3 regions of the Companilactobacillus sp. FL22-3 genome follow, and region 2 is predicted to be linked to each of the others. Evidence: predicted binding sites of a transcription regulator. Region 2 holds the regulator's gene; each other region holds the start of a gene.
What was found. The regulator LexA, encoded in region 2, represses DNA repair genes until DNA is damaged. The targets are predictions, from matches to a motif close to CNAACANNTGTTNG.
Positions count from the first base shown of each region.

Region 1: the regulator LexA is predicted to act here: its motif matches at 2,981-2,994, upstream of uvrC (excinuclease ABC subunit UvrC).
Region 3: the regulator LexA is predicted to act here: its motif matches at 3,866-3,879, upstream of parE (DNA topoisomerase IV subunit B).

Region 1 covers NZ_JBTYYZ010000004.1:207,952-214,178, reverse strand. Annotated here, with positions in the region: gene ACYT32_RS05535 (hypothetical protein) at 1-136, opposite strand, end outside; gene map (type I methionyl aminopeptidase) at 244-1,080, opposite strand; gene uvrC (excinuclease ABC subunit UvrC) at 1,094-2,911, opposite strand; gene ACYT32_RS05520 (hypothetical protein) at 3,124-3,684, shown strand; gene ACYT32_RS05515 (SPJ_0845 family protein) at 3,757-3,909, shown strand; gene ACYT32_RS05510 (hypothetical protein) at 4,089-4,211, opposite strand; gene ACYT32_RS05505 (hypothetical protein) at 4,198-4,725, opposite strand; gene ACYT32_RS05500 (MgtC/SapB family protein) at 4,870-5,574, opposite strand; gene ACYT32_RS05495 (fructose-specific PTS transporter subunit EIIC) at 5,638-6,227, opposite strand, start outside.
Region 2 covers NZ_JBTYYZ010000002.1:128,313-134,539, forward strand. Annotated here, with positions in the region: gene ACYT32_RS02655 (Gfo/Idh/MocA family protein) at 1-925, shown strand, start outside; gene lexA (transcriptional repressor LexA) at 1,008-1,631, opposite strand; gene ACYT32_RS02665 (DUF896 domain-containing protein) at 1,726-1,968, shown strand; gene ACYT32_RS02670 (YneF family protein) at 2,031-2,252, shown strand; gene purE (5-(carboxyamino)imidazole ribonucleotide mutase) at 2,490-2,972, shown strand; gene purK (5-(carboxyamino)imidazole ribonucleotide synthase) at 2,965-4,095, shown strand; gene purC (phosphoribosylaminoimidazolesuccinocarboxamide synthase) at 4,102-4,809, shown strand; gene purS (phosphoribosylformylglycinamidine synthase subunit PurS) at 4,819-5,067, shown strand; gene purQ (phosphoribosylformylglycinamidine synthase subunit PurQ) at 5,067-5,741, shown strand; gene purL (phosphoribosylformylglycinamidine synthase subunit PurL) at 5,741-6,227, shown strand, end outside.
Region 3 covers NZ_JBTYYZ010000007.1:157,921-164,147, forward strand. Annotated here, with positions in the region: gene parC (DNA topoisomerase IV subunit A) at 1-1,785, opposite strand, end outside; gene parE (DNA topoisomerase IV subunit B) at 1,796-3,799, opposite strand; gene plsY (glycerol-3-phosphate 1-O-acyltransferase PlsY) at 4,008-4,637, shown strand; gene ACYT32_RS08065 (DUF3862 domain-containing protein) at 4,752-5,465, shown strand; gene ACYT32_RS08070 (hypothetical protein) at 5,633-6,187, shown strand.

The DNA.
Region 1 (6,227 bases), on a different contig from region 2:
CAAATGTTGCAACATTACCAGCTTTCCTAGCCTCATTCAGCAGTTTCTGGTCAATTCCAGTTAGTCGTTGAATTTCTGAGGCTGTAATAGAATCATCTTTCACTAACTCAATTGCGCGATCAATTTCTGATAACATAGTAACTACCTCGCTTTTCTTAAAGCTAGACTTTGTTGCTATCTATATTTTAAAACAAATCATTTTTTTCTGTCTGCAATTAGACTTATTCGAATGTAAAGAAATTATTACAATTGATTATGTTCTTTTAGATAATCATGAGCCCACTTTAAATATTTTTCATCTTCTGCGGCATCTTGGGAAGTCAAAATCTGCGGACCATTTTCAGTGATGGCCAAAGTATGTTCATATTGAGCTGACCATGAACCATCAGCACTGGCATAATAGATCCAGTCATCGTTAGGGTCTTTAAGTGACCGATCGACGATCTCCCAAGTACCTTCGTTGATCATTGGTTCAATAGTGATGGTCATCCCGTTCTTCAAGCGCAAACCTTTACCAGGTTCACCATAGTGCAAAACGTCTGGTTCTTCGTGCATCGTAGGTCCAATTCCGTGTCCACAAAGATCACGGACATCACCATAGCCATGCTCGTCTTCGGTGTAATGTTGAATTGCATAGCCAATATCGCCTAATCGTTTACCTTCAACGCTTTGAGCAATTCCTAAGTACAAAGACTTCTTGGTTACTTCCATCAAATCAGAAGTTTCTTGACTGACTGAACCGACCGCATAACTCCAGCAAGAATCACTTTCATAGCCTTTATAGTTCACCGTCATATCCACTTTGACGATATCGCCTTCTTGCAAAATCAGATCTTTTCTTGGTGTACCGTGAGCTACTTCATCGTTAACATCAACGCAAGTAGCATATTTATAGCCTTCAAACCCTTTTTCTGAAGGAGTTGCTCCATGGGCTTCAATGTAGTCGTTGGCGAACTCTTCAATCGAATAGGCGGAAATACCAGGTTTGATGATATCTCTTAAACCTAAATGAACTCCAGCTAAAATCTTGCCGGATTCACGCATTCCCTCAATCTCTCGTTCTGACTTTAATGTGATCATTAAATCTCTCCCTCTATCCTTTGTGATACTTTTTGTGAAAATCAGTACTTGCTAACGTAATTTTAATCGTCTGAGCCGTTGTCTTAGGAATACCTAAGTCAGTCAATTGCTCTATGGAAGCTTCTTTCATCTTCTTGACAGAACCAAATTTCTTTAATAATTTTGTCCTAGTCTTGGGCCCTACGCCTTGAATATTATCCAATTGTGACGACAAAGCATTCTTACTTCTGGTCTTACGATGGAAAGTAATAGCAAAGCGATGCACTTCATCTTGAATTCTTTGTAATAAGTAAAAGCCTTGACTCTTACGGTCGAGCGGTACTTCCACACCATCTTCTCCCACGATCAAATGTGAAGTATTATGGTGATCATCTTTGACCATTCCGGCCACAGGTATATCGATTCCCAGTTCATTGACTAAAACGTCCATCACAGCACGCAATTCAATGATACCACCATCCATTAGAATTAAATCTGGTAATGGCGACTTTTCTTTCAGCAAACGTGAATAACGTCGATAGATCACTTCTCGAGTATTGGCAGCTTCATCTGCTCCCGATTGATGCTCAACTTCACCTTTGATTTTATACTTCCGGTAACCACTCTTTTCAGGACGGCCATCTTTAAACATTACCATCGCAGAAACGGGATTGGTCCCTTGAATATGCGAATGGTCAAACGATTCAATAATATGACCATAAGGCAAGTCTAAAGCTTCAAAAATTTGCTTCTGGGCACCATAAGTTTGACGATTATCTAACTCCATCAAGCGGAATTTCTCTTGCAAAACTAATTTTGAGTTTTCTGCGGCCATATCCATCAAGTCTTTTTTCTGACCACGTTGCGGTGTTCGGAAAGGAATATTCAAAACTTGAGAAAGCGTCTTTTTATCCAAATTATCTGGAACTAAGATCTCTTTTGGTAAAACTTGGTTCCGGCGATTATAGAATTGCAAAATATAGGTCGATAATTCTTCTTCTGGCGTATTAATACAGGCAAAAACTTTCTTCTCTCGTTTCATTAAACGGGCTTGTCGAATAAAGAAAACTTGAATGGAAATCCAACCTTTTTCGACATAGTAATTAAAGATATCTCGCGGTGTACTATCATTAGAAATGATCTTTTGTTTCTCAACCGTAGTCTCGATATATTTGATCTGGTCACGCAATTCAGCTGCACGTTCGAACTCCATTTTTTTTGAGGCTGTTTCCATTCGCCGTTCTAGTTGATGCTTGATTTCACCAACATTGCCGCCTAGAAACTTCTTGATTTTTTCAATTTGTTTATCATATTTTTCTTGAGGAACAGTTTGGAAACAAGCTCCTAAACATTGTCCCATATGGTAATACAAACAAGGTCTACCTAAATGTCCCTGACAGCGACGCAATGGATAGACTTTTTGTAAGAAATTTAGAGTATTTGATGCAGCCCAAACATTTGGATAAGGTCCAAAATAATAGGCTCCATCTTTTTTGATCAAACCGGTGATCTCCATCTTAGGATCACGCTCGTTAGTGATTTTTATATAAGGATAGCCGGTCCCTCGTTTTAGTTTGATGTTGTAATAAGGTTGATGTTTCTGGATCAAAGTTATTTCCAACAAAAAGGCTTCTTTATCATTGGAAGTAATGATCGTCTCAAAGTCACGGATTTCCGAAACTAGTCGTGCTGTCTTACCTTCATGAGAACTCTTAAAATAAGACCGAACCCGATTCTTAAGATTTTTAGCTTTTCCAACGTAAATTATTTTAGAGTTGATATCTTTCATTAGATAACAACCCGGACGAGGTGGCAGCAGGCTTAGTTTATGTTCTATATATTCAGTCGCCAACAATAAACCTCCCTTTTAATTCAGACTCTGTTAATCATAAGTTATTCTTACTAATTGTCAACTTATATGCAACCATATGTTCTATTATACTTTTCTTTCATTAGAATGGTCTGCTAAAAAGATTATTGCTGATTGTTTGACAATTATTTTTCACCCTTTATGATTGGTTTTGTAAAATTAAATTAAATAAAATCAATCGGAGGTATCGTCATATGAGTCAAAAATATATCGCAGAGATCGTACCATTAAACGCCGAGTTTATCGGCAGCAGTGCTCACGGATCAGCTGAGTTTACTGTTGAAGAGAACAATTTGCACATTAAGATCGAAATGTTTGATACACCAAAGAACACCCAGCATTGGGAACATTTCCATGGTTTTCAGAATGGCCAAGATGCTCAAATTGCTACAATGAGTCAAGACGTAAATCACGACGGCTTAGTCGATTTGCCAGAAACTGAAGCGGTCTCAGGTACAACTATGGTGCCTTTCGACAATGCTCCAGAAAAAATCGATGTTCCAAATGATAATTATCCCGTCTCTGATGAGAACGGTCATTTTGCCTATGAAAAAGACGTTCCTTTGGATCAGTTACAATCTCAATTCAAGTCAGTTTTTGGAACAGACAAATTGGACTTAGATAAGAGAGTAGTCTATGTTCATGGTGTTCCTCAATCACTTGAGCTACCTGCTTCCGTAGGTGGCGTAGTTGGCAATTATGATGCTCATGTGACTTTGCCTATTGCTACTGGTAAAATTAAAAAAGTTAACTAAAAATTGCCTTTTGTGCACTTAGGTTCTATAATATAGTTAATTAAAAATGAAACTTGAAAGGGGCTGGTACCGATGGGCCTAACAGTGAAACGTGAAAGTAATTTTGGCAGTTTATTTGATAAGTTTGCCTCTCTTCCCGATGATGTAAAAGAAAACGTAAAACGCGTAGATTCTGCCGATAAGAAATCTTCAAAAGATCAAAAGAATCTGAAAGATAAAAAATAATTTCTCTTGTTTAATGTCACTTTGTTTAAAAGTGGAAGCCATTTATTTTTACTATTTCTTCAAAAAGAATCCTTTGAATTAGAAAAGCCTAGAACTCAATTGTCCTAGGCTTTTTTGGTATCTAAGTTAAATCGTGTTGGTAGAAAAGCGCTACCCAAATGATAAACTGTTGACCCTGTTTACAACTCATCTTCGTCTTCGAAAGGATTAATTAGCTGATTTTCCTCATTACGCAATTCCACTAATTCTTGATACATTAAATATTCAAAATAATCATCTGAAATATCCCTAAACAATTCCAAATTTCTCTCCTCCGTTTATCTTAGTCTGAATAAAGTCAGCCGATATTACCGGGCGAGAGGTTTTTAGACCTTTCTCACTAATATATCGCTCTGTCGTTTTGACATTGCCGTAAAATTTAATGGGTGTGTTTATTCTTAAATCAACATCGCCACGTTCAAATTTGGATTGTTCATATTTCAATTTGACAATCCTCGACTCGTCATTTCCATCCAACGCCACCAACAAATATTTGTGATTAAGATCGAACCTCTTTATGTGTCCCCATTGGTAAATCTTTGCGCCATAATACAAGCTGGTATTGATGTACAAATTTTCAAATGAAACATAATCATAATTCTTGCGTTCTCTAGAAAACTCCGAAACTGTTCTTTGTCTTGATTGATCGAGCATGGTAATTCTCAATTCTTGCAAATTGTTATTGATTTGAATCTTAAAAATGCCAATATAAAAAGATAAAAACATGATCCCACAGAATAAGACGATAAGGATTTCGCTTGGTACTTTTCTTATCATTTAATTCCCCCAATAACCACAAGATAACAAAGGTCTATACAAATTTCAATTGATTTGAACCATTTAAATATTTAAATTTTTTCATATTAATAAGCTGATACAAAAAGACAGAAATTATTCATATTCGAATAATCTCTGTCTTTTTTAAACGTTGATTGTTTCAACTTTAATGATATTTTCGTTCATCGACAAACCTTCAACAATATCAACGTAGTCTAAGCTTTTGCCAAAATCAATCGAATAAACATTCGTATAAACTTTTTCATTATTCAAACGTTCGACACTGAAACTGACGCCTTCGACAGTAATTTTATTTTTCTGAAAATAATCGTCGATGAATTTCTTCGATTCAATTTTATGAAGATACTCGACTTTCAGTTTGCGCACTGGACTGATGCGAATAATTTTTTTTAAAAATCCTAGAACCGCATAAACGACTAAAAATCCAGCAACTGCTATCAAATAATCTCCCATACCAACTGCTAATCCGATACAGGCAACGACCCACAAACTGGCCGCGGTCGTCAGTCCTCTGATTGAATGGTGCTCGACGATTATAGTTCCGGCACCCAAAAAACCGATTCCACTGACAACTTGGGCAATTAATCTGGCATCATCAGCCCGCAAAACTCCTTTTAATTCGGGATGATGCAGTGCCATCTCTAAAGCATTGAAGCCGATATTTTGCTGAATCATCGCAATAATACAAGCTCCCAAACAAACTAAAATATGTGTTCTCAATCCGGCTGGACGATGTTTGTAGGCCCGGTCGATCCCAATTATTCCTGAAAACAAAACAGAAATCAATAGTCTGATCATGACCGTTAAAACACTTAATTGACTCTGCAAAAAACCACTCCCATTAACATTTTTATTCGTCACCCTCTAGTATAATCCTCAAAAATTTAGCAATCAGGCTTTATCACTGAGAGATTTGTCTAAGAATAATTGAGCTATTCTCTCAGAATCAGCCGCCTTTTTCAGGGTATGGACAAATTTTGGGTCCGACAATAGTCGGGCAATACTCGACAAGTACGAAACATGTTGATAATCCTTTTCAGGATCGGGCATGATCAAGGCTAAAACGATTCGAACCTGATTGCCGTTTCCCCAGTCAAGAGGCTGTTTTAAAGTGACAATTCCCATCGTCAATCTATCAACCGAGCCATCTTGTGCATGAGGAATTGCGATACCTTTTTCCATACCAGTCGAACTTTCTGCTTCACGCTTTAAGTATTTCTGATAAACAGCTTTTGAATCAGTTGTATATCCTAATTTCTCAGCAAAATTTGCAAGATATTTCAATAAATCATCACGTGTATTTGCTTGAACATTTAAGGCAATATTATTGTCATTAATAATGTTACTTAATTCACTTTGAGGTTCTTCAACTGCATCATCACTATCCTCTGAATCTTGGGAATCAGAGACAACTGCACCTTCTGGAGTTACCAAAACTTGATCGTGGCGACTTTGACGTCCCGCTATGATTGATAGTAGGA
Region 2 (6,227 bases):
GGACTTGCCTGATACCGAATTAACTGCATTGATAGGGACGCAAAGAAGTTTGGACGTGTTGCATCAATTGAAGCTTAAATATCACATTGGCGCAATTTACACCGATTTTGATACAGCTTTAGCAGATGGAGGGTTCGATACAGTCTATATTGCGGTACCGAATTTTTTACACTTCAGTTTTGCTAAAAAAGCTTTGGAACATGGCAAGAATGTCATCGTTGAAAAGCCCTTTACGGTAAAATTGTCAGAGTTTGAAATTCTCAAGCAAATCGCCCAAGATAAGCAGTTATTTTTGTTAGAGGCGATCACCAATCAATATTTGCAAAATTATCTTGATTTAAAGCAGAAATTACCACAGATCGGTGATATGAAATTGATTGAAAGCAATTATTCGCAGTATTCCACTCGTTACGACGATTTTTTAGCGGGACAGATCTTACCGGCGTTTGATGCTAAAAAAGGTGGCGGCGCACTGTTAGACTTAAATATCTATAATATCCATTTCATTGTCGGTTTATTAGGGCGTCCTAAACAAGTCAAATATCTGCCCAATATTGCTCGAGGTGTTGATACTTCTGGGATTCTTTTGATGGACTACGACAATTGTAAGGCAGTTGCTATTGGTGCGAAAGATTCTGTCGTCCCTAAGCGTCAAACTAGCCTTCAAGGAAGTCTAGGGTCGATTATTGTCAACGGTCCCACTAATCGATTAGAGTCATTTGATATTTACGACAATCAAAAACAATTAGTTGAACATGTCGATAATAAAGTTTATCCTCATCGAATGTATCAAGAATTCGTTGCTTTTGAAAAAATCATCCGTGAGCAAGATTTTCTTCAAGTAAGACAACGCCTACAACAGAGTGAAAGCGTCATGTTTGTGGTGGAGGAAGCTTTGAAGTCAGTGAATTTGAATCTTGATTAAAAAAATCCCAGTCAGTTAACTAGTTAGTTAACAACTGGAATTTCTTTAGTTAGGAATTGGGAATATCAATTCTCTATTTGGATTAGAAGATTTGTGAACGATATAAGCCCACAACTTTACCAAGAATTTCGACTGAATCTAGAATAATTGGGTCCATTGTGTCATTTTCCGGTTGTAAGCGATAGTGACCATTCTCTTGGTAGAATCTCTTACATGTAGCTTCGATGTCTTCCGTCATGGCAATGATGATCTCACCATTGTTAGCTGAACTTTGTTCGTGGACGATTACATGATCGCCATCATAGATACCAGCGTTGATCATACTTTCTCCGTGGATCTCTAGCATGAACAATTCGCCAGAATCACGATTTAAGTCTGGTGGGATAGGGAAGTATCCATCAGGGTTACGTTCTGCGGTAATTGGTTGACCAGCAGCAACGGCACCCAAGATCGGAATCTGTTTTGATTTGACGCCAATCGAGTTCAAACCTGCGCCAGTTAATTCAATAGCGCGAGGTTTGGTAGGGTCACGTTGGATGTAACCTTTTTTCTCAAGACGTGAGAGATGACCATGGACCGTTGATGTTGATGACAAATCTACAGCTTCGCAGATTTCTCTGACAGTGGGCGGATATCCATGTTCATCTAAATAATCATAAATGCATTGTAAAATTTGTGACTGTTTAGAGCCTTCAGCTTTTGACATTAGAACACCTCATTGTTAATATCTTAAATAGATTGTATCAAAATTTGAATACAAGTTCAAACAAGTGTTCGATTGTATTGGGGAGTAATGAAAAATGAAAGAACAAGACGAATTACTTAAAAAGATCAATGAATTAGCCCACAAGGCCAAAAACGGTACGATTACCAAAGAAGAAGAGGACCAACAAGCCCAATTGCGAAAGGAATATTTGAAGAACTTTCGGGCTGCTTTCAAGTCACAAATCGAAATGCTGCAAGTTTACGATAAAGACGGAAAAGAAGTCACTCCAGAAAAAGTTCGCGAAATTCAACGAAAAAAAGGATTGCGTGACGATTAGGCTTTCAATTAGTTAACTTTTTTTGTAATATTAATAAGTGTATGGAAAGGGTGAGAACATAAATGGGTACAACAATAGTCGTTGGCGTGATAGCTTTACTAGTCGGTCTAGTCGGCGGTTTCTTCATCGCTAGATGGTACATGAAGAAATACTTCCAAGACAATCCGCCAATCAGTGCAGATATGATCAGACAAATGATGGCTCAAATGGGCCAAAAGCCTTCACAAAAGAAGCTTAATCAATTAATGAATACTATGAAGAATTCACAAAAGAATAATAAATAGTCAGATCATTTGAGCGATATGTATATTTTAATATGCATATCGCTTATTTTTTTTGCCAAAAAATAAACATGTCTTTAAAATACGAACTATTTAATTTTTAAATATATAAAAAACTGTATGAAAACGTAAAATACGAACAATAATTAAAAAAATAAGAATAAAATGCGTTTTTAGCATTGAAAGAAAAATGATTCCTTGATAGAATTTGGTTACCAGAGCAGAAAGGTGGAAAAAGAAATGCACGATGTAGCAATAGTTATGGGATCAATTTCTGACCTGAAAGTCATGCAGAACACGATTGATGTTTTGAATGAGTTGGGTGTTAGTTTTGAAACAAAAGTTATTTCGGCACACAGGATGCCGCATGAGATGTTAGATTTTGCCAATCAGGCTGATAAACATTTTCAAGTAATCATAGCTGGAGCTGGTGGTGCTGCCCACTTGCCAGGAATGATAGCTTCTTCAACAAGCTTGCCAGTGATCGGTGTTCCCGTGCCATCTAAGTATCTAAAAGGAATCGATTCTTTATTGTCGATTGTTCAAATGCCTGCTGGCGTTCCCGTTGCAACAGTTTCGATTGGTGAAGCCGGAGCCAAAAATGCCGCAATTTTAGCAACTAAGATTTGTGCTTTAAATAATCAAACATATCAAAAAAACTTATCCGCATACGTCAAAGCCATGCATGATAAGTCAGTAGAAAGTGGGAATAATCTTGGATAAAGCAATTTTACCAGGTTCCACGATTGGAATTATCGGTGGTGGACAATTAGGTCAAATGATGTCTTTTTCAGCCAAAGAAATGGGCTATAAGGTCATTATCTTGGACCCGCAGCCCAATTGTTCAGCCGCACAAGTGTCAGATGAACAAATCGTAGCTGAATATGATGATTTAGAAAAATTGGTCGAGTTAGCTAAGAAGTGCGACGTTTTGACGTATGAGTTTGAAAACGTCGATGCGACAGCTATTAATGAAGTCAAGAAGTACACCCAAGTACCGCAAGGTATCAAGGCATTGAGCGTGACGCAAAATCGAGTTTCAGAAAAAGATTTTATTGAAAATAGCGGTTTTAAAGTTGTACCGCATGTCGTGATCGAAAATATTTTCGAATATCACCGTGGAATTGAAAAATTAGGTACGCCCGTTATTTTAAAAACCATTCGTGGCGGCTATGATGGCAAAGGCCAATTGTTGATTGACGATGCCCAGAATGTTGATTACGCCCAGATCGAAGAATTATTAGCTACTGGTCCTTGTATGTTGGAGAAAAAAATCAACCTAAAAAAAGAAGTTTCGGTAGTCGTTTCCGCTAACAGCCGACAAGAGACAGCTATTTTTCCCATCATCGAGAATATTCATCGACATAATATTTTACACTTAAGTACTTGTCCCGCTGCCATCAGTGAGAAATCTGCTCAACACATTTATCAAGTCGGTGAAACTTTAGCCAAGGGATTGGAATTAGTTGGCACGATGTGTATCGAGTTTTTCATTTCGGATCAAGATGAGGTTTTTGTTAATGAGATTGCCCCTAGACCTCATAACTCAGGGCATTTAACCATCGAATCATGCAATATTTCACAATTTGATGCACATATTCGGGGAGTCTGCAATTTAGCTATGCCGAAAGTCGAATTGCTGAAGCCAGCAGCCATGGTCAATCTCTTGGGTCAACATTTAACTAAGGCGAAGAATGAACTAGTTAAACACCCAGAATGGCATTTTCATGACTATGGCAAAGATGAAATTAAAGAGAACCGGAAAATGGGTCATATCACGATATTAAGCGATGACCTAGAGCAGATCAAAACTGCTATTGAAAATAATTCAATCTGGGATGTGTAAATAATAATGACAGAAGCTAAGTTGCTTTATACAGGAAAAGCTAAGAATGTTTATCAAGCACAACAAGAAGATGAGGTATTGATCGTTTATAAAGATCAAGCGACCGCACTCAATGGTAAGAAAAAGGAAATTCTTCCCGGAAAAGGCGTACTCGATTGCCAAATTTCCCAGCTAGTTTTCAATTATCTGATCGAAAATGGCATCAAGACCCATTTGGTAAAGAATCTCTCTGATCATGAACAGTTAGTTAAGAAGACAACTGTCTTTCCTTTGGAAGTTGTTTTAAGAAATATTACTTCAGGTTCGTTAGTAAAGAAGTTTCAAGTTGAAGCTGGTCAACATTTGAACGAACCAATCATTGAATTTTATTACAAGAGCGATGCACTGGATGATCCATTCATCAATGAATCTCAGATCAAAGCTTTGAAGATTGCTGATCAAAATCAATTGGATTACATCAAAGAACAAGCCTTAAAAATCAATCAATTGTTGATTCCATTCTTCGATGGTGCTGGTTTTGAATTAGTCGATTTCAAACTGGAATTTGGACTTTATCAAGGTGAAATAATTCTCGTCGATGAATTTTCCCCTGATAATTGCCGAATTTGGGATAAGTCTAGTCATCATTCAATGGATAAAGATGTTTTCAGAAAGCACGAAGGCAATTTAGTTGAAACTTACCAAGTAGTCCTAGACCGACTACAAGATAAATAGGAGATTACGATGAAATTAGTAAAAGTATACGTGACACTCAAAACCTCTGTCTTAGATGCGCAAGGGGAAGCCATCAAATCAGCAGTTCACTCCATGGGCTATCAAAAAGTTCAAGAAGTTCATATGGGCAAGTACTTTGAATTGAGTTTTGACGATAACTACCCTGATTTAGAAAAATATGTCGACGCAATCTGTGATGATCTGTTGGCAAATCCTAATGTGGAAACGTATCGTTACGAAATTACGGAGGCGAAATAATGAAATTTGCCGTAATCAATTTTCCAGGATCAAACTGTGATTTAGACCTCTACTATGCGATTAAAGATGGTATCAAGGAAACAGTTGAATTAGTTGATTATCGAGCCGAAAGTTTGGCAGGCTTTGATGGGGTCTTGATACCTGGAGGCTTTTCATACGGTGATTATCTGCGTAGTGGTGCTATTGCCGTTAATGCTCCAATCGTAAAAGAGATCGTCCGATTTGCGGAAGCAGGGAAAATAGTTTTAGGTATCTGCAATGGTTTTCAAATTTTGACTGAGCTAGGTTTATTGCCAGGAGCCTTGATTAAAAATGAACAGGGACGTTTTATCTGTGAAACGGTACCTTTAAAAGTTGTCAATTCTCAAACAGCGTTCACTAATGCCTATCAGGCTGATGAAATTATTCAAGTGCCAGTAGCACATGGTGAAGGCCGTTATTACTGTGATCAAGCTACGCTCCAAGAATTAAAAGCCAATGATCAAATCGCCTTTCAATATCTTGACAATGTTAATGGCAGCGTCAATCAAATTGCCGGCGTGACTAATAAAGAAAAGAATGTTTTAGGGATGATGCCGCATCCTGAACGAGCTATGGAGGAAATTCTTGGCTCGGCAGATGGTAAAAAATTGTTTCAATCAATAATCAATTATCAAGTAAAGGTGAATAATTAATGACTGAACCTACACCAGAACAAATCAAAACTGATAAATTGTATCAACAATGGGGTTTGACCGATGCTGAATACCAATTGATCAGTGAAGAAATTTTACAACGTTTGCCAAATTACACCGAAACTGGATTGTATTCCGTAATGTGGAGTGAACATTGTTCTTACAAGAATTCGAAAAAAGTTTTAAGAAAGATGCCAAATAAGAGCGAGCGCGTGCTAGCTGGTCCTGGTGAAGATGCTGGTATTTTAGATATCGGTGACAATCAAGCTGTCGTTTTTAAAGCTGAAAGTCATAATCATCCTTCAGCAGTTGAACCATATCAAGGTGCCGCCACTGGTGTCGGTGGAATTATTCGTGACATTTTCTCCATGGGTGCACAACCGATTGCTTTATTGAACAGTTTAAAGTTTGGACCACTTGATAATGGAAAAACTAAGCATTTAGTCAATGAAGTAGTTGCTGGAATTAGTGGCTATGGCAATTGTA
Region 3 (6,227 bases), on a different contig from region 2:
ACGTAGGATCGATTCATCGCTATCAAGACCAATTTCTTGAGATAAATGCGAGCCCATATCCTTCCAACGACTGTCGTCGATCTCAAAAATTTGACGATAGATCAAATTACCTTTATCAGTAAAGATAAAGAGATGATCCAAGGTATTAACATTTTGATCAATAATTGGATAATCTTCATCTTTTAGACCATTGTCATCTGCAGTGGAAGCTTGATAAGAACGCAAGCTACTACGTTTGACATAGCCATCATGACTGACCAATAACCGGACATCTTCACTAGCGACCATGACACGAGTATCGACTTCAATCTCTTCGACTTGTGCTTCGATCTTGGTACGACGTTGATCCGCATAAGTATTGCGAACTTCAGTCAATTCTTTTTTGATAACTTTCATCAAGGTACTGTGATCTTCAATGATCTTCGTCAAAGAACTGATTTGATCTTTCAAGCCCTTATCTTCTTTTTGAAGTTCGGTCACATCAGTATTAGTCAAACGGTAAAGTTGTAACGATACGATTGCCTCGGCTTGTTCTTCCGTAAATTGATATTCTTTCACCAAATTGTTCTTCGCATCTGATTTATTCTTACTGCCACGAATCGTCTTGATTACTTTATCCAAGATCGACAAAGCTTTGATCAAACCTTCAACGATATGCAGACGTTTCTTCGCTTTAGTTAAGTCAAATTGACTACGGCGTAAGACCACGTCTTGTTGATGTTTGATATATTCCTTTAAGATCTGGACCAATCCGACTTGTTGAGGCCGCATGTCAGCGATTGCCACCATGTTGAAGTTATAAGAAATTTGCAAGTCAGTATTTTTGAACAAATAGTTGAGAATTCCTTGGGCGTCGACATCCCGTTTCAATTCAACAACAATCGACAAACCTTGACGATCACTTTCGTCTCGAACTTCCGCGATACCATCGACTTTCTTCAAGACTCGGATTTCGTCCATCTTTTTAACTAATTGAGCTTTGTTGACCTCATAAGGGATCTCAGTGATGACAATCTGTGATTTATGACCACGAATCTCTTGAATCGATGTCTTAGAACGTAAGTAAACTTTGCCTCGCCCTGTTTTATAAGCATCTTTGATTCCAGCCTTGCCTTGTAAAATACCACCTGTAGGGAAGTCTGGTCCCTTAACGATTTTCATCAATTCATCCAAAGTGATATCGGGATTATCGATCATCTTAATCGTTGCGTCGATCACTTCACCCAAATTATGTGGTGGAATCTCAGTCGCATAACCAGCTGAAATACCAGTCGCACCATTAACTAGCAAGTTAGGAAAACGTGCTGGTAAAACTTTGGGTTCCTTTTCAGTATCATCAAAGTTCCATTCTTCATCAACAGTGTCTTTGTTGATATCACGTAACATTTCCCCAGAGATTTTACTCAAACGGGCTTCAGTATAACGCATGGCAGCTGGTGGATCACCATCCATCGAACCATTGTTACCGTGCATTTCAATCAAAGGATTGCGTAATTTCCAGTCTTGGGATAAACGGACCATCGCTTCATAAATTGAAGAGTCACCATGGGGATGAAAGTTACCCATGACATTACCGACACCCTTAGCGGACTTACGAAAGCCCTTGTCATAAGTATTGCCATCCAAAAACATTGAATACAAAATTCTTCGTTGAACAGGCTTTAAACCATCACGAATATCAGGTAGAGCACGTTCTTGAATAATTGATTTAGAATATCTCGCAAATCGATCTCCCATGATTTTTTCGAGCGAAATATCTTGAATTTTAGAAGAATTTTCAGTCACTATCTATCACCTATTCCTTATTCAATAAATCGTCAACGATTTTACTATCAATTGGGTCAGTTTCATCATCGACTTTTTCCAAAATATTGTCGCCTTCTTCTGTACCATTGAAACGAACATTGCTTTCGATCCAATCACGACGAGGCTTAACTTTATCACCCATCAAGGTAGTAACTCGGCGTTCGGCTAAGGCTGCATCATCGATATTAACCCTGATCAAAATTCGATTCTCTGGGTCCATCGTCGTCTTCCAAAGCTGATCAGCATTCATTTCACCTAAACCTTTGAAACGTTGTAGGTCGTAGCCTTTACCCATTTGCTTAATGTCAGCCTGTAGTTCATCAGGTGTCCAGGCATATTTAATTTGGGTCTTGGCACCTTTACCCTTTTGTAGTTTATACAGTGGCGATAAAGCGATGTAGACGTGGCCAGATTCAACTAACGGTCTCATGTAGCGATAGAAGAACGTTAACAAGAGAATTTGAATATGTGAACCATCATCATCGGCATCGGTCATGATGATCACCTTGTCATAGTTACGGTCTTCCAACTTAAAGTCAGCTCCGACACCAGCACCAATTGTATAGATCATTGTGTTGATTTCTTCGTTTTTGTAAATATCTTCCAGTTTAGCCTTTTGCGTATTTAAAACTTTTCCTCGCAAAGGTAAGATGGCTTGGAATTTCCGATCGCGGCCTTGTTTAGCAGAACCACCAGCGGAATCCCCTTCGACCAAGAACAATTCATTCTTATCGGCATTCTTAGATTGAGCCGGAGTTAATTTACCAGACAATAAACCATCGGTCTTTTTATTCTTTTTGCCACTCCGAGTACTTTCACGAGCTTTTCTAGCAGCATCACGGGCTTCACGAGCTTTTAAAGCCTTCTTGACCAACATTTGAGCCTGCTCACCATTTTCTAACAAGTAGAAACTCATCTGTTCGTATACTAATTGATCGACCGCTGAACGGGCTTGTGGCGTACCAAGTTTGCCTTTAGTTTGACCTTCGAATTGTAAGATCTCTTCGGGAATGCGGACCGAAATGATAGCTGACAAACCTTCTCGAACATCACTACCTTCGAGGTTTTTGCTATTTTCCTTGAGAAGCCCAACTTTACGAGCATAATCGTTGAACGCCTTCGTCAAACCAGATTTCATTCCGACTTCATGTGTCCCACCATCAGCTGTTCGAACATTATTGACAAAGGAGATAATATTTTCCGAATAACCGTCATTATATTGGCCGGCAAATTCGATCTCAATCTCTGAATTAGTTCCTTCAACGTAAAAAATGCCCCCTAAGACATCTTTGTCTTCGTTGAGGTACTTAACAAATGATTGAATACCATCCTCATAATGGAAAATATCTTGTTTTTCTTCTTCACCACGTTTATCTGTAATCGTGAATTTGACACCTTTTAGCAAGAAAGCTGATTCTCTCAATCTTTCAGCTAAAGTATCATAATTAAACTTTGTGGTTTGGAAAATACTTTTATCTGGTTTGAAGCTGATCGTCGTACCAGAGTCTTCTTTAGTTGTTCCAGTCTTTTTCAACGTTCCCACTGGATGACCACCGTTTTCGAAACGTTCCTCATAAACTTTGTGGTCACGGACAACCCGGACAGTCATCCACTCCGAAAGCGCATTCACGACTGATGAGCCGACACCGTGCAAACCTCCAGATGTTTTATAACTGTTCTCAGAGAACTTTCCACCAGCGTGAAGTACGGTTAAGATAACTTCGATCGTTGGCTTACCAGAAGCATGCATCCCTGTTGGCATCCCACGTCCATGGTCAACTACAGTAATACTGCTGTCCTTGTTAATTGTTACATTGATTTCTTTACCAAATCCTGATAAAGCTTCATCGACCGCATTATCAACGATCTCATAGACCAAGTGATGTAATCCACGTGAATCAGTGGAACCAATGTACATACCAGGTCTTTTTCGTACGGCTTCTAGTCCTTCAAGGATTTGAATCGACGAATCATCATAAGATGATTTTGGCATTTATATCATTCCTTTTCATTTACTACTCTTCCAATATTCTAGTATTATAACACTATTCATCTTATGCGAATGTACGTTCGCTTTCAAGAGAAATCTTTTACTTTTTCTAGAAATAGTGGATAATATCTAGGTTGGTATTTACATTTCCTTTAAAACACCATAGAGTTACAATATACCAAAAAAATAAAGCTAAGAGAGTGATTTTTTAATGAAACTTCTCATTTGTGTAATTTTAGCCTATCTAATCGGCTCATTTCCAACCGCATATCTCGTTGGTAAAATATTTTTCCATAAAAATATCTTCGACTACGGTAGTGGAAACGTTGGGACAACTAACGCTTATCGGGTTTTCGGTAAAACTGCTGGGACGGTCGTTTTAGTGATCGATATTTTAAAAGGAACCTTAGGCGCATTGATGCCAGTTTTCTTTGGTCTTAACCGTCACTTGATCCTATTCGTCGGTATCTGTGCTGTTATCGGACACTGTTATTCGATTTTCCTCAAGTTCCGTGGTGGTAAAGCTGTTGCTACTAGTGCAGGTATTTTACTAGCATACAATCCACTGTTGTTTTTGATCTGCTTTATCTTACTAGCAAGTATCGTTTACGTGACTAGCATGGTCAGTGTTGCTAGTTTAACGACGATCTTAGTCTTCACCATTATGACCCTCTTCTTGCATGACTGGATCTTAACCACTGTCGCTGTAATTGTTACTGTCATTATTTATTATCGTCATATTCCTAATATCAAGCGACTTTTGAAAGGTCAAGAGAATCTGGTTCCAATTGGTTTACGTTATAAAAAGCAACAAGCAAAGGCCAACGAAAAAAATAAATAAGGAATTTTTAAGCAAAACTAAAATTAGTTTTGCTTTTTTTATAATATCAATACTTTTAGGTACTGTTACTGATAGAATGAGTTTAAAGCGTTATCAATATGGGAGGAGTCAGTTATGGATCACAATAATAATTTGCCATCCAGAACGCAATATCAACGTTCTTTGCGACGCAAAAAACAACATTTCTATCAAAAATGGTGGTTCTGGACCATTATCGTCTTAGTTCTCTTAGCTGGAGGAGGCGTAACTGCGATGAAATTGACCGCTACTGGTCCTTTCCATACCACAACCAAAGTCGCTAAATCGACCAAGTCAAGTCAGAACAAGTCTAAACAGACTAAGGTAAATAAATCTGGCGTAACTTTTGCTCAATACAGTGGAATTTATCTGAATGAAGCTCAAGGTACACCTGTAGAAACCGTTGAGAGATTGCTCGGTAAAGCCGATTCAACAAGTACTTCTAATGCCAACAACACTAAAATCCAAACTAAAACTTGGAATAAGATTCAAAATGGTGGCAACGGCTCAAATCTAAAAGTCAATTTCATCCATGGGCGTGCTGTTAGTAAAGTCTTGAATGGCTTAAAAGTCACTCGTGATAAGAAGTTGGGCTTAGATGCTTACATGTCGATTCAAAATGGGATGCCTGAAAGCACTATTTTAAATAACTTGGGTAAACCTAACAGCTATAGCGAATCACTCAACAATAATCAGCTATCAAAGAGTTACACATATAGCACAGGCATTTCTGGCAAGACAGGAGCTCAATTCACCGTCAAGTTCACCGATGATAAGGTCAGTGGTAAAACTCAATCAGAACTGCAATAAAGCTTAATTTGAGCCATCGGTTATTTAACGTCATTCACTTCGGTGAGTGACTTTTTTTTTGCTTTCAAAAGTCTGATTGACAAACGCCGTTCTCATATCTGAATACCTCAAGTGTTATATTGTTATTAATGGATTTAAATAATATTCAGGATATGGGGGATATCAGGATGAAAAAAATTATCACATCAGCTCTACTAATTGCTGCTACCCTTTCACTAGTAGCATGTTCAAATAATAGATCAGCTAGCTCTTCAACTGAAAAAAAAGATAAAACTACCGCCGTTGCCAAAAAGACAGTCACCAAAAAGAAGACTCCTGCAGCTAAGAAAAAGACTGCAAAAAAATCTACTACATCCAACCAACCTGCAAATGATCAGAATAATAACCAGCAAAATAATTCTAATCAACAAGTTCAGAATCAGACCTCTGATCAATCGCAACAGGCAACTAGTACAAATACTAATGCTCAGCAACAAAGCGCTCAGAACTCGCAACAACAGTCAAACGGTATTTCATATGATGAGAATACTTTAAGTGGTTTCATCAATAAATACGGTGAATCTCCAGCCGCTTACAAAGTGGACCATGGTATGTCACAATTACAAGCTTTACAAAGTACGCCTGATGATATGAAAACCTTTGGCGAAAAACAGACCCAACAAGGCATGGAAAAGGGCTATTTGAACCCCGATGGTAGTGCTGCTAACCAATATGGCTATTAATATTTGATAATGAAAAAACTACAAAATAAAGCCTCAACAT